DNA from 3 places in the Faecalibacterium sp. genome. Region 2 is predicted to be linked to each of the others. Evidence: predicted binding sites of a transcription regulator. Region 2 holds the regulator's gene; each other region holds the start of a gene.
What was found. The regulator Rex, encoded in region 2, represses fermentation and respiration genes when NADH is low (regulators of the CRP and FNR family bind a similar motif). The targets are predictions, from matches to a motif close to ATTGTTAANNNNTTAACAAT.
Positions count from the first base shown of each region.

Region 1: ACT8X9_RS01340 (phosphoglycerate kinase) is a predicted target of Rex. The motif match lies at 1,799-1,818, and genes of this name have one in related genera.
Region 3: coaD (pantetheine-phosphate adenylyltransferase) is a predicted target of Rex. The motif match lies at 1,700-1,719, and genes of this name have one in related genera.

Region 1 is NZ_DAWCVJ010000004.1:5,194-8,473, reverse strand. Features, by position in the region: gene tpiA (triose-phosphate isomerase) at 1-391, opposite strand, end outside; gene ACT8X9_RS01340 (phosphoglycerate kinase) at 476-1,684, opposite strand; gene ACT8X9_RS01335 (nucleotide sugar dehydrogenase) at 2,005-3,243, opposite strand.
Region 2 is NZ_DAWCVJ010000001.1:17,273-20,552, forward strand. Features, by position in the region: gene ACT8X9_RS00080 (ABC transporter substrate-binding protein) at 1-533, opposite strand, end outside; gene ACT8X9_RS00085 (thymidine kinase) at 1,015-1,617, opposite strand; gene ACT8X9_RS00090 (redox-sensing transcriptional repressor Rex) at 1,696-2,337, opposite strand; gene ACT8X9_RS00095 (ClpP family protease) at 2,606-3,280, shown strand, end outside.
Region 3 is NZ_DAWCVJ010000060.1:167-3,446, reverse strand. Features, by position in the region: gene ACT8X9_RS09735 (butyryl-CoA:acetate CoA-transferase) at 32-1,378, opposite strand; gene coaD (pantetheine-phosphate adenylyltransferase) at 1,896-2,399, shown strand; partial or broken gene ACT8X9_RS09725 (acetyl-CoA C-acyltransferase) at 2,491-3,280, shown strand, end outside.

The DNA of each region.
Region 1 (3,280 bases), on a different contig from region 2:
CCACGCAGATGATGACCTTCAGGCCGGCGTTCAGAGCGGCCAGAGCGCGCTTGTTGACGGTCTGGTCGGTCTCGGCGAAGTACTGGCGGCGCTCGGAGTGGCCGACGATGACGTACTCGACGCCCAGATCCACCAGCATATCTGCACTGATCTCGCCGGTGAAGGCACCGGACTTCTCGAAGTGGACGTTTTCAGCGCCAACATGGATGTTGGTGCCCTTGGTCTTTGCCACAGCCGTGACCAGATCGGTGTAGGGAGTGCAGATGACGACCTCGCAGGATGCGTCCTTGACGGCGGGGATCAGCTCGTCCACCAGAACAGCAGCCTCGGAGGCGGTCTTGTTCATCTTCCAGTTGCCAGCAATGATAGCCTTGCGCTTTGCCTTATCCATGATATGTTCTCCTTACCTTCTTATTGATAAAAACAGAAAGGTGCGGCGGCGAAACAGCCGCCGCACCCGTTTATGATGCCGGAATTATGCGTTCTGGATGACTGCGATGCCGGGCAGCTCCTTGCCCTCCAGATACTCCAGAGAAGCGCCGCCGCCGGTGGAGATGTGGGTCATCTTATCGCCCAGACCCATCTGCTGGACAGCTGCTGCGCTGTCGCCGCCGCCGATGACGGTGGTAGCGTCGCTCTCAGCCATTGCCTTGGCCACAGCCAGAGTGCCAGCTGCCAGAGTCGGGTTCTCGAAGACGCCCATGGGGCCGTTCCAGACGACAGTCTTGGAAGCCTTGACTGCATCAGCGAACAGCTTCATGGTCTCGGGGCCGATGTCGCAGCCCTCCATGTCAGCCGGGATGGCGGTGACAGGGACAACGGTGGTCTCGACGGGAGCGTCGATGGGGTCAGGGAAGTTCTCGACACAGGCAGTATCGACAGGCAGGAGCAGCTTGACGCCCTTCTCCTGAGCCTTTGCCATCATCTCCTTGCAGTAGTCCAGCTTGGAGTCGTCGCACAGGCTCTTGCCGACCTCATAGCCCTGTGCCTTGATGAAGGTGTAGGCCATGCCGCCGCCGATGATGAGGGTATCGACCTTCTCCAGCAGGTTGGAGATGACATTCAGCTTGTCAGCGACCTTTGCGCCGCCCAGAATGGCGGTGAAGGGACGGACGGGATCGTTCACGGCGTTGCCGAGGTACTTGATCTCCTTCTCCATCAGGTAGCCGACAGCGGTGTCCTTGATGTAGTCGGTGACGCCTGCGGTGGAGCAGTGTGCACGGTGGCAGCTGCCGAATGCATCGTCAACATAAGCGTCGGCCAGAGAAGCCAGCTCCTGAGAGAACTCGGGGATGTTCTTGGTCTCTTCCTTGCGGAAACGGGTGTTCTGCAGCAGGACGACGTCGCCGTTGTTCATGGCAGCGACAGCAGCCTTTGCATTCTCGCCCACGACGTTGTCGTCGTCAGCAAACACGACGGTCTTGCCCAGCTTTGCGCTCAGAGCCACAGCAACGGGTGCGAGGCTGAACTTTGCCTCGGGGCCGTTCTTCGGCTTGCCCAGATGGCTGCACAGGATGACCTTTGCGCCGTCATTGACCAGCTTCTGGATGGTGGGCAGAGCCGCATTGATGCGGTTCTCGTTGGTGATGACGCCGTCCTTCATGGGGACGTTGAAATCGCAACGGACAAGGACCTTCTTGCCGCAGTAGTTCTGATCGTCGATCGTCTTTTTACCTAAACCCATAGTGATTATTCTCCTCTCAATTCATTCTTCGGAATCGAATTTCGCTCACTCTCGGGGCCTTGACCCCTATGACACTATTATAAACAAAATGTGTGTGTATTGCAAGGACGGCGGATGGATAATTTATTAACAAACTTTTCCCGGGATATTCTGGAATTGTGTCTATTTTGACAGTGGCTTGACAAAGAGCAGCCTCTCAGTCTGCTTCGCAGACAGCTCCCCTAGCGAGGGGAGCCTCTGGCGAAGAGGGAAAACTTTACGGAATGCCAAGGCCTCTCCTCGATAGGAGAGGTGGCACGCCGTAGGCGTGACGGAGAGGTTTAGTCTCTCCGGAACAGGTCGCGGGTGTAGACCTTCTCCTGTACATCATCGAGGCAGCTGTCATAGCGATTGGCAATGATGGCCTGACTCCGCTTTTTGAACGCCTCAAGGTCGTTTACCACCTCGCTGCCAAAGAAGGTCGTGCCGTTCTCCAGCGTCGGCTCGTAGATGATGACGGTCGCTCCCTTGGCCTTGATCCGCTTCATGACGCCCTGAATGGAGGACTGACGGAAGTTGTCGGAGTTCGCCTTCATGGTCAGGCGGTAGACTCCGATGACGCAGGGCTTCTCCTCCCTTGCATCGTACTCGTTCTCCTCCCCATAGCTGTAGTAGCCCGCCATCTGAAGCACCCGGTCGGCGATAAAGTCCTTGCGGGTGCGGTTGGACTCCACGATGGCCTCGATGAGGTTCTCGGGCACGTCGGCGTAGTTGGCAAGAAGCTGCTTTGTGTCCTTGGGCAGGCAGTAGCCGCCGTAGCCGAAGCTGGGGTTATTATAATGTGTGCCGATGCGGGGGTCGAGGCAGACGCCCTCGATGATCTTCTGGGTGTCAAGGCCCTTCATCTCGGCATAGGTGTCCAGCTCGTTGAAGAAGGAGACGCGGAGCGCCAGATATGTGTTTGCAAACAGTTTGACGGCCTCTGCCTCTGTGAAGCTCATGAAGAGGGTCTCGACATCTTTCTTGATGGCCCCCTCCTGCAGCAGATGGGCGAAGGTGTGGGCCGCCTCCACAAGGCGGTCGTCCTTCATATCCGTACCCACGATGATGCGGCTGGGGTAGAGATTGTCATACAGCGCTTTGGACTCCCGCAGAAACTCCGGGCTGAAGATGATGTTCCTGCACTGATATTTTTCCCGGATCGAAGCCGTGAAGCCCACCGGGATGGTGGACTTGATGACCATGATGGCCTCGGGGTTCACCTTCATCACCAGCTGGATGACCGCCTCCACCGCAGAGGTATCGAAGAAGTTCTTCCGGCTGTCGTAGTTGGTCGGGGCGGCAATGACCACGAAGTCCGCGTCCCGGTAGGCCGCTTCCCCGTCCAGCGTAGCGGTCAGGTCGAGATCCTTTTCTGCAAGGTATCGTTCAATGTAGTCATCCTGAATGGGAGACTTTTTGTGGTTGATCTGCTCCACCTTCTCCGGCACGATGTCCACAGCGGTAACATGGTGGTGCTGGCTCAGCAGGGTGGCGATGGACAGGCCGACATAGCCTGTGCCTGCAACGGCAATGTTCAGTTTTTCGAATGCTCTCATGGCTTTCGCTCCTACGACA
Region 2 (3,280 bases):
AAGGTGGTCTTGTTCCAGTAGAAGATACGGCCAGTCATGGAGACGGGCACGCACTGCTGAGCATTTGCCACATTGCAGGCAGCCAGCTTGGCCTCATCCCACTGGGTCAGGTCGAGGTAATCCGTGACGCTGTTCAGGTCGATGAAGGTCTGGCCGCTCTTAGAATAGTTGTACAGCCAGTTCCAGTTGATCTGGCAGACATCCTCAGCGACGCCGCCTGCGAACTTGGTGGACATGGTATCCTCCCAGCCGGACCATGCAGCGAAGGTGGGGTTGATGGTGATGGTGCTGTTCTTGGCCATGAAAGCCTTGATGGCCTCCTGATAGGCGTTGTGACGAGACTCGCCGCCCCACCAGCTCATGGTCAGGGTGACGGGGTCAGAAGACAGGCCGGCCACGGATGCTGCGGAAGCAGCAGTGGAAGTGGCGGTAGAGCCAGCGTTGCCAGAGCCGCCGCATGCGGCCAGAAGGCCGGCAGCGCCCACAGCGCCGGAGACCTTCAGAAAGTCACGACGAGAAATTGCCTTGCTCATTTTCGTTCTCCTCCTAATGTAAAAAACAACTGCTTGCACGGACGCCTCTGCAAAGCATCCGTTGTATACAAATATGATACCAAAGGCAAGAAGAAAAAGAAAGATGCAAATTGTAGGGATAGCGGCGGAAAACGAACAAATATTGCGCTTATTTTTTGCACGGTTTTGACGTCATTGCCATAATGAATAAACTTGAGGCCAAAAACTGTGCAACTTGTATACTTCAACGATTTGCATAGAAAACTGGGATGCAACAGGGAAAGAATGGCCGGATTTGCAAGAATTTTGTAACCAAGTCATATTTTGCCGAATGGACGTTGTATACATCAAAAGCGACGATGACAAAAACTTCCGGCCATGAACTGATATATCAATAGCGCAAAAAACGTGCGAATCGGGCCTTGGCTGATATATCACGGATGAAGAAAAGATACAAAAAATGCCGCCCGGCGTGCGGACGGCATGAAATCAGGGAAAACGATCATCGGCGGGCGGCATAGAAAGCGCGGCGCTCCCGGAAATAGCACTGGGGGCACATGCTGACGTACTGGACGTCGTTCTGAAGGTCGATGGCCACCTGCTCGCCCTCAAAGACGAAGCGGCCGTTGACCTTGCGGCAGTTGCAGGTGGCCTTGCGGCCGCAGGCGCAGATGGTCTTCATCTCCTCGATGGTATGGGCCAGCTCCAGCAGACGGGTGGAGCCGGGGAAGCCCTTGAGGGAGAAGTCGGAGCGCAGGCCGTAGCAGATGACCGGGATGTTCAGATCCACCGTCACCATGAACAGCTGCTCGGCCTGTGCGGCGGTAAAGAACTGGCTCTCGTCGCAGAGCACGCAGGCCAGAGGCTTGCCCTCGCTGCTGGCGGCCCGGACGGCCTCCACGAGGTCCATATCCGGCGGCACCAGCAGGTCGGCGGGGCGGCGGACGCCCAGACGGCTCACGAGGTCGCCGCTGCCCTTGGTGTCCACCTTCGGTTTGAGGATGAACACCCGCATCCCCTGCTCCTCATAGTTGTGGGCCACCTGCATCAGCGCGGTGCTCTTGCCGCTGTTCATTGCGCCGTAACGGAAATAAAGCTTTGCCATGTCGAAAAATTCTCCTCATGAAAGGACCCTCCCAGCCAGAGCCTGACGGAGAGGGTCGGCATTTTGCAGTAAGATGGCTCAGTCCTGATTGCGCAGCCGGTAGCCGAGGCTCATCAGGCTGTCGCCGAGATGGACGTTCTCCACGACGACATCGGGGTAGGACACCGACAGGTCGTAGTGGGAGAAGTTCCAGAAGCCCTGGATCCCCAGCGCCACCAGACGGCCACTGATCTCCTCTGCGCCGCTGCGGGGCAGACAGAGGACGGCCACCTCGGGGTGATGCTCGGCGCAGAACGTCTCCAGCTCATCGATGTGGAGGATCTGGATGCCGTTGATCTCCTTGCCAACCTCGTCGGGGGCGTTGTCGAAGGCGGCGATGAGCTTATAGCCGTTGGTGTCGGTGGTGATAAAGCGGCTCACGGCCTTGCCCAGACGGCCGCAGCCGATGAGGATGGTGGGCAGACGGTCACCGTTGCCGAAGAGCAGGTCCTCAAGGATGTTCAGCAGGTTCTCTACCGAATAGCCGATGCCTTGACGGCCATTCACATCGCCGATGCAGTTGAAGTCCTGCCGCACCTGCGAGGCGGTGGTGCCCATCTGGGCGGCCAGCTCGCGGGACGAGATGCTGGTGATGCCGTCGTTTTTCAGGGTGCGCAGGTAGCGATAATATTTGGGCAGACGCTTGATGACGGGCAGGGAAGCTTTGCCGGGAGTATTCATAGGGAGTTCTCCTTTCTTTTTGTCCGCAGGATCGCCGGGGGAGAGGTGCGCAGCGGCAGGGCGCTCCGGCAAGGAATAGATGTGTACTTTTCCGTACAATAATGATACTTATTTGACAATCTTATCTCTAGTATAAAGTATACATCGTGAAGCGAGAATGTCAAATCCTTTGGCGCAATTTTTTGCAAAAGCAAAGAAATCTTTGCCGAAGCATAACCGACAGGAATGCCGGACAAGCTGAAATGAAGCAAAAAGGAGGGCGCAGAGAATGGCACAGGAAGAGAAAAATATCCCCGTGGAGCAGCAGCGATTGGAAAAAGAGCAGATCGAGGACATGGGCAGCATCTACCGCACCCGGGGCGCTCACGCCATCCACTGTCTGACTGTCATCGGGCAGGTGGAGGGCCATGTGGAAGCCCCGCAGGGCCAGAAGACCACCAAGTATGAGCACGTCATCCCCCAGCTGGTGGCTGTGCAGGAAGACCCTGCCATCGAGGGGCTGCTGGTGCTGCTCAACACCGTGGGCGGAGATGTGGAGGCAGGGCTTGCGCTGGCCGAACTCATCGCCAGCATCTCGAAGCCCAGTGCGGCGGTGGTGCTGGGCGGAGGCCACTCCATCGGCATCCCGCTGGCCGTCAGCGCCCAGCGGAGTTTCATCGTGCCCACCGCCACCATGACGGTCCACCCCGTCCGCCACTCGGGGATGATCTTGGGCGTGCCCCAGACCATGCGCTGGTTCGAGCAGATGCAGGAGCGGATCACCGGCTTTGTCGCGGCCCACAGCGGCATCTCGGAAAAGCGGTACACCGAGCTGATGATGCGCACCGGCGAGCTGGTCATGGATGTGGGTACCGTGCTGGACGGCCGGAAAGCCGTGCGGGAAAAGCTCATCGACGAGCTGGGCGGGCTGTCGGATGCGCTGGCGTGGCTCTACCGAGAAATC
Region 3 (3,280 bases), on a different contig from region 2:
CCGCAGACGGCAGGAGCCGATACGGCGATGTTTAGATTTTGTTGCTGCGGCGCCAGATGTGCATCTTCTCGGCTTCTTTGATGAGCTGCTCACGGAAGTCGGGGTGTGCCACGTTGATGAGGGCCTCAGCCTTCTCCCAAGTGGTCAGGCCCTTGAGGTTGACGCAGCCGTACTCGGTGCAGAGATAATGCAGGTTGGCGCGGGTGTCGGTGATGATGCTGCCATTTTCCAGCGTGGGACGGATGCGGCTCTCCAGCTGGCCGGTCTTTTTATTAAAGAAGGTGGAGGAAAGGCAGATGAAGCTCTTGCCGCCCTTGGAGAGGTAGGCACCCAGCACGAAGTCCAGCTGGCCGCCTGCACCGGAGATGTGCTTGATACCGGCGCTCTCCGCGTTCACCTGACCAAACAGGTCGATGTCCACCGCATTGTTGATGGAGATAAAGTTGTCCAGTGCGGAGATGCTGCGGATGTCGTTGGTGTAATCGACGGGGGCGGACATACACTCGGGATTGTTGTTGAGGTAGTCGTACATCTTCTGGGTGCCGGCACCGAAGGCGTAGACCTGACGGCCCTTGTCCAGCTGCTTGTGTGCGCCGGTGATCTTGCCGGCCTTGGCGATGTCCACAAAGGCATCGACGTACATCTCCGTGTGGACGCCGAGGTCCTTCAGGTCGCTCTGGGCGATGAGGCTGCCGATGGCATTGGGCATACCGCCGATGCCCAGCTGCAGGCAGGCACCATTGGGGATCTGGGGCACGACGAGATTGGCGACCTTCAGATCGACCTCAGAAGCGGGGCCGGCAGCGGCCATCTGGCCAATGGGCGGGTTGCTGCCCTCCACGATGCCGGTGACCCGGGAGATGTGGACGCAGTTCTCCATGCCGCCGAGGCAGCGGGGCATATTGGTGTTGACTTCGACGACGATCTTCTTGGCCTTCTCGCAGACAGCGCCCAGATGAGAAGCGCTGGGGCCGAAGTTGAAGTAGCCGTGCTCATCCATCGGCGTCACCTGAAAGACGGCGACATCCAGCGGATCGGGGCTTTCGCGGTAATAGCGGGGAAGCTCAGAATACCGGATGGGGGAGTAGAACGAAAAGCCCTGTGCGATGGCCTTGCGCTCGATGCCGCCCATATGCCAGCTGTTCCAGGTCATGTGGGCAGCAGGATCGTCGATCTGGAAGATCTCGGGCACCCACATCAGGATGCCGCCGCGGAAGTTGACATTCTCCAGCTCCGGCAGGCGCTTTGCAAGGGCGGCGTCCACGGCCACAGGAGTGTTGACACACCAGCCGTAGTCCACCCAGTCGCCGCTCTTGACCAGCGCGGCAGCCTGCTCGGCGGTCATCTTTTTCTGCGCGTACATTTCCTTAAAATCCATTATAAACCATCCTCTCCTATAATAACATAAAAGAATTGTAAATTTACCATTTACATTCCTGCGGAACAAAGATCTTTGCCGGAAATTTACCGTTCGTTTCCAGTTTTGACACCGGCTTATCACATCCCGGCGGTATCCTTGGAAACAGCAGGACGGGTGCCTCCGGCAGAGGCAGACCTGCTCAACTTAGTTATAACATTAACAAAGAACAGAATCAAGCCCCCTTTCGTAAAAAATAGCCCTACGGACAAGATGACTAAAAATCTTAGCAATTTGTGGGGATAATTTGGTACGACAAAAACAAATTTTTTTGAAAAAAGACTTGATAAAATTTTGACAATATGGTTTACTTAATGTGTACCAAGACAAAGCGCCCCAGTGCGACGTTAATTGACTAAAAATTAACGATGTTGCGAGGGGCATATGCCTCGATACTTGAAGCGGGAACTGAAAAGTGCTATCATGGCAACACCAAATTGCGCTTTTCCAAAGCGCGGCGATAAAGGAGACCATACCGATGGCAACAGCAGTTTACCCCGGGTCCTTTGACCCGGTCACGAGAGGACATCTCGACATCATCAAGCGGGCAGCGAAGATCAACGACCACCTCATCGTGGCAGTGCTCATCAACAGCGCGAAGAACCCCCTGTTCACCGTAGAGGAGCGGGTGGCGCTGCTGCAGGAGTGCTGCAAGGACATCCCGAACGTGACGGTGGAGAGCTTTGACGGCTTGACCGTGGAGTTCGCCAAGAAGCGCCACGCCTCGGTGATGGTGCGGGGCCTGCGGGCTGTGACGGATTTCGAAAACGAGATCCAGCTGGCGCAGACCAACCACGCACTGATGCCCGGTATCGAGACCATGTTCCTCGCCACCAGCATCAAGTGGAGCTACCTTTCCTCCACCATCGTCAAGGAGGCTGCCCGCTACGGCAGCAACATCTCCAAGTTCGTGACGCCCAACGTAGAAGCGGCCATCCACGCGAAAGTGGAGCAGCTTCGGGCGGAAGGAAAGACTATCTGATCCCTTTTATCATGCAAAAAGGCTCTCGGGCCTTTTGATAGATCGTTTTACGAAAACCCCGTAAATATACACATTTCAGGAGGCTATTAACATGAAAAAAATTGTTATCGCATCTGCCTGCCGTACCGCTATTGGTAAGTTTGGCGGCACTCTGGCAAACGTCCCTGCTGCTGAGCTTGGCTCCATCGTCATCAAGGAAGCTCTGAACCGTGCAAACGTGAAACCTGAGCAGGTCGATCATGTTTACATGGGCTGCGTCATTCAGGCTGGTCTGGGCCAGAACGTCGCCCGTCAGGCTTCCCTGAAGGCTGGCCTGCCCATTGAGACCCCCGCTGTCACCGTCAACGTGGTCTGCGGCTCTGGTCTGAACTGCGTCAACATGGCTGCTCAGATGATCGAGGCTGGCGATGCTGACATCGTGGTCGCAGGCGGCATGGAGAACATGGATATGGCTCCCTTTGCCCTGCAGAAGGCCCGCTACGGCTACCGCATGGGTTCTCCCATGGGCAAGAGCGAGCTGGTCGATACCATGGTCAACGATGCACTGTGGGATGCCTGCGGCTTCAACAAGCACATGGGCATGACCGCTGAGAATGTCTGCAGCAACGAGACCTATCAGAAGAAGTACGGCTACAGCCCCATCACCCGTGAGCAGCTGGATGAGTTCTCCTACAACAGCCAGATCAAGGCTGACAAGGCCATCAAGGACGGCGCATTCAAGGACGAGATCGTTCCTGTCGTCATCAAGGGCAAGAAGGGCGACACCGTGTTCGATACCGATGAAGGCCCCCGTCTGACCCCGGTCGAGAAGCTGGGCACCCTGAAGCCCGCCTTCACCAAGGACGGCATCGTGACCGCTGGCAACTCTTCCGCTATCAACG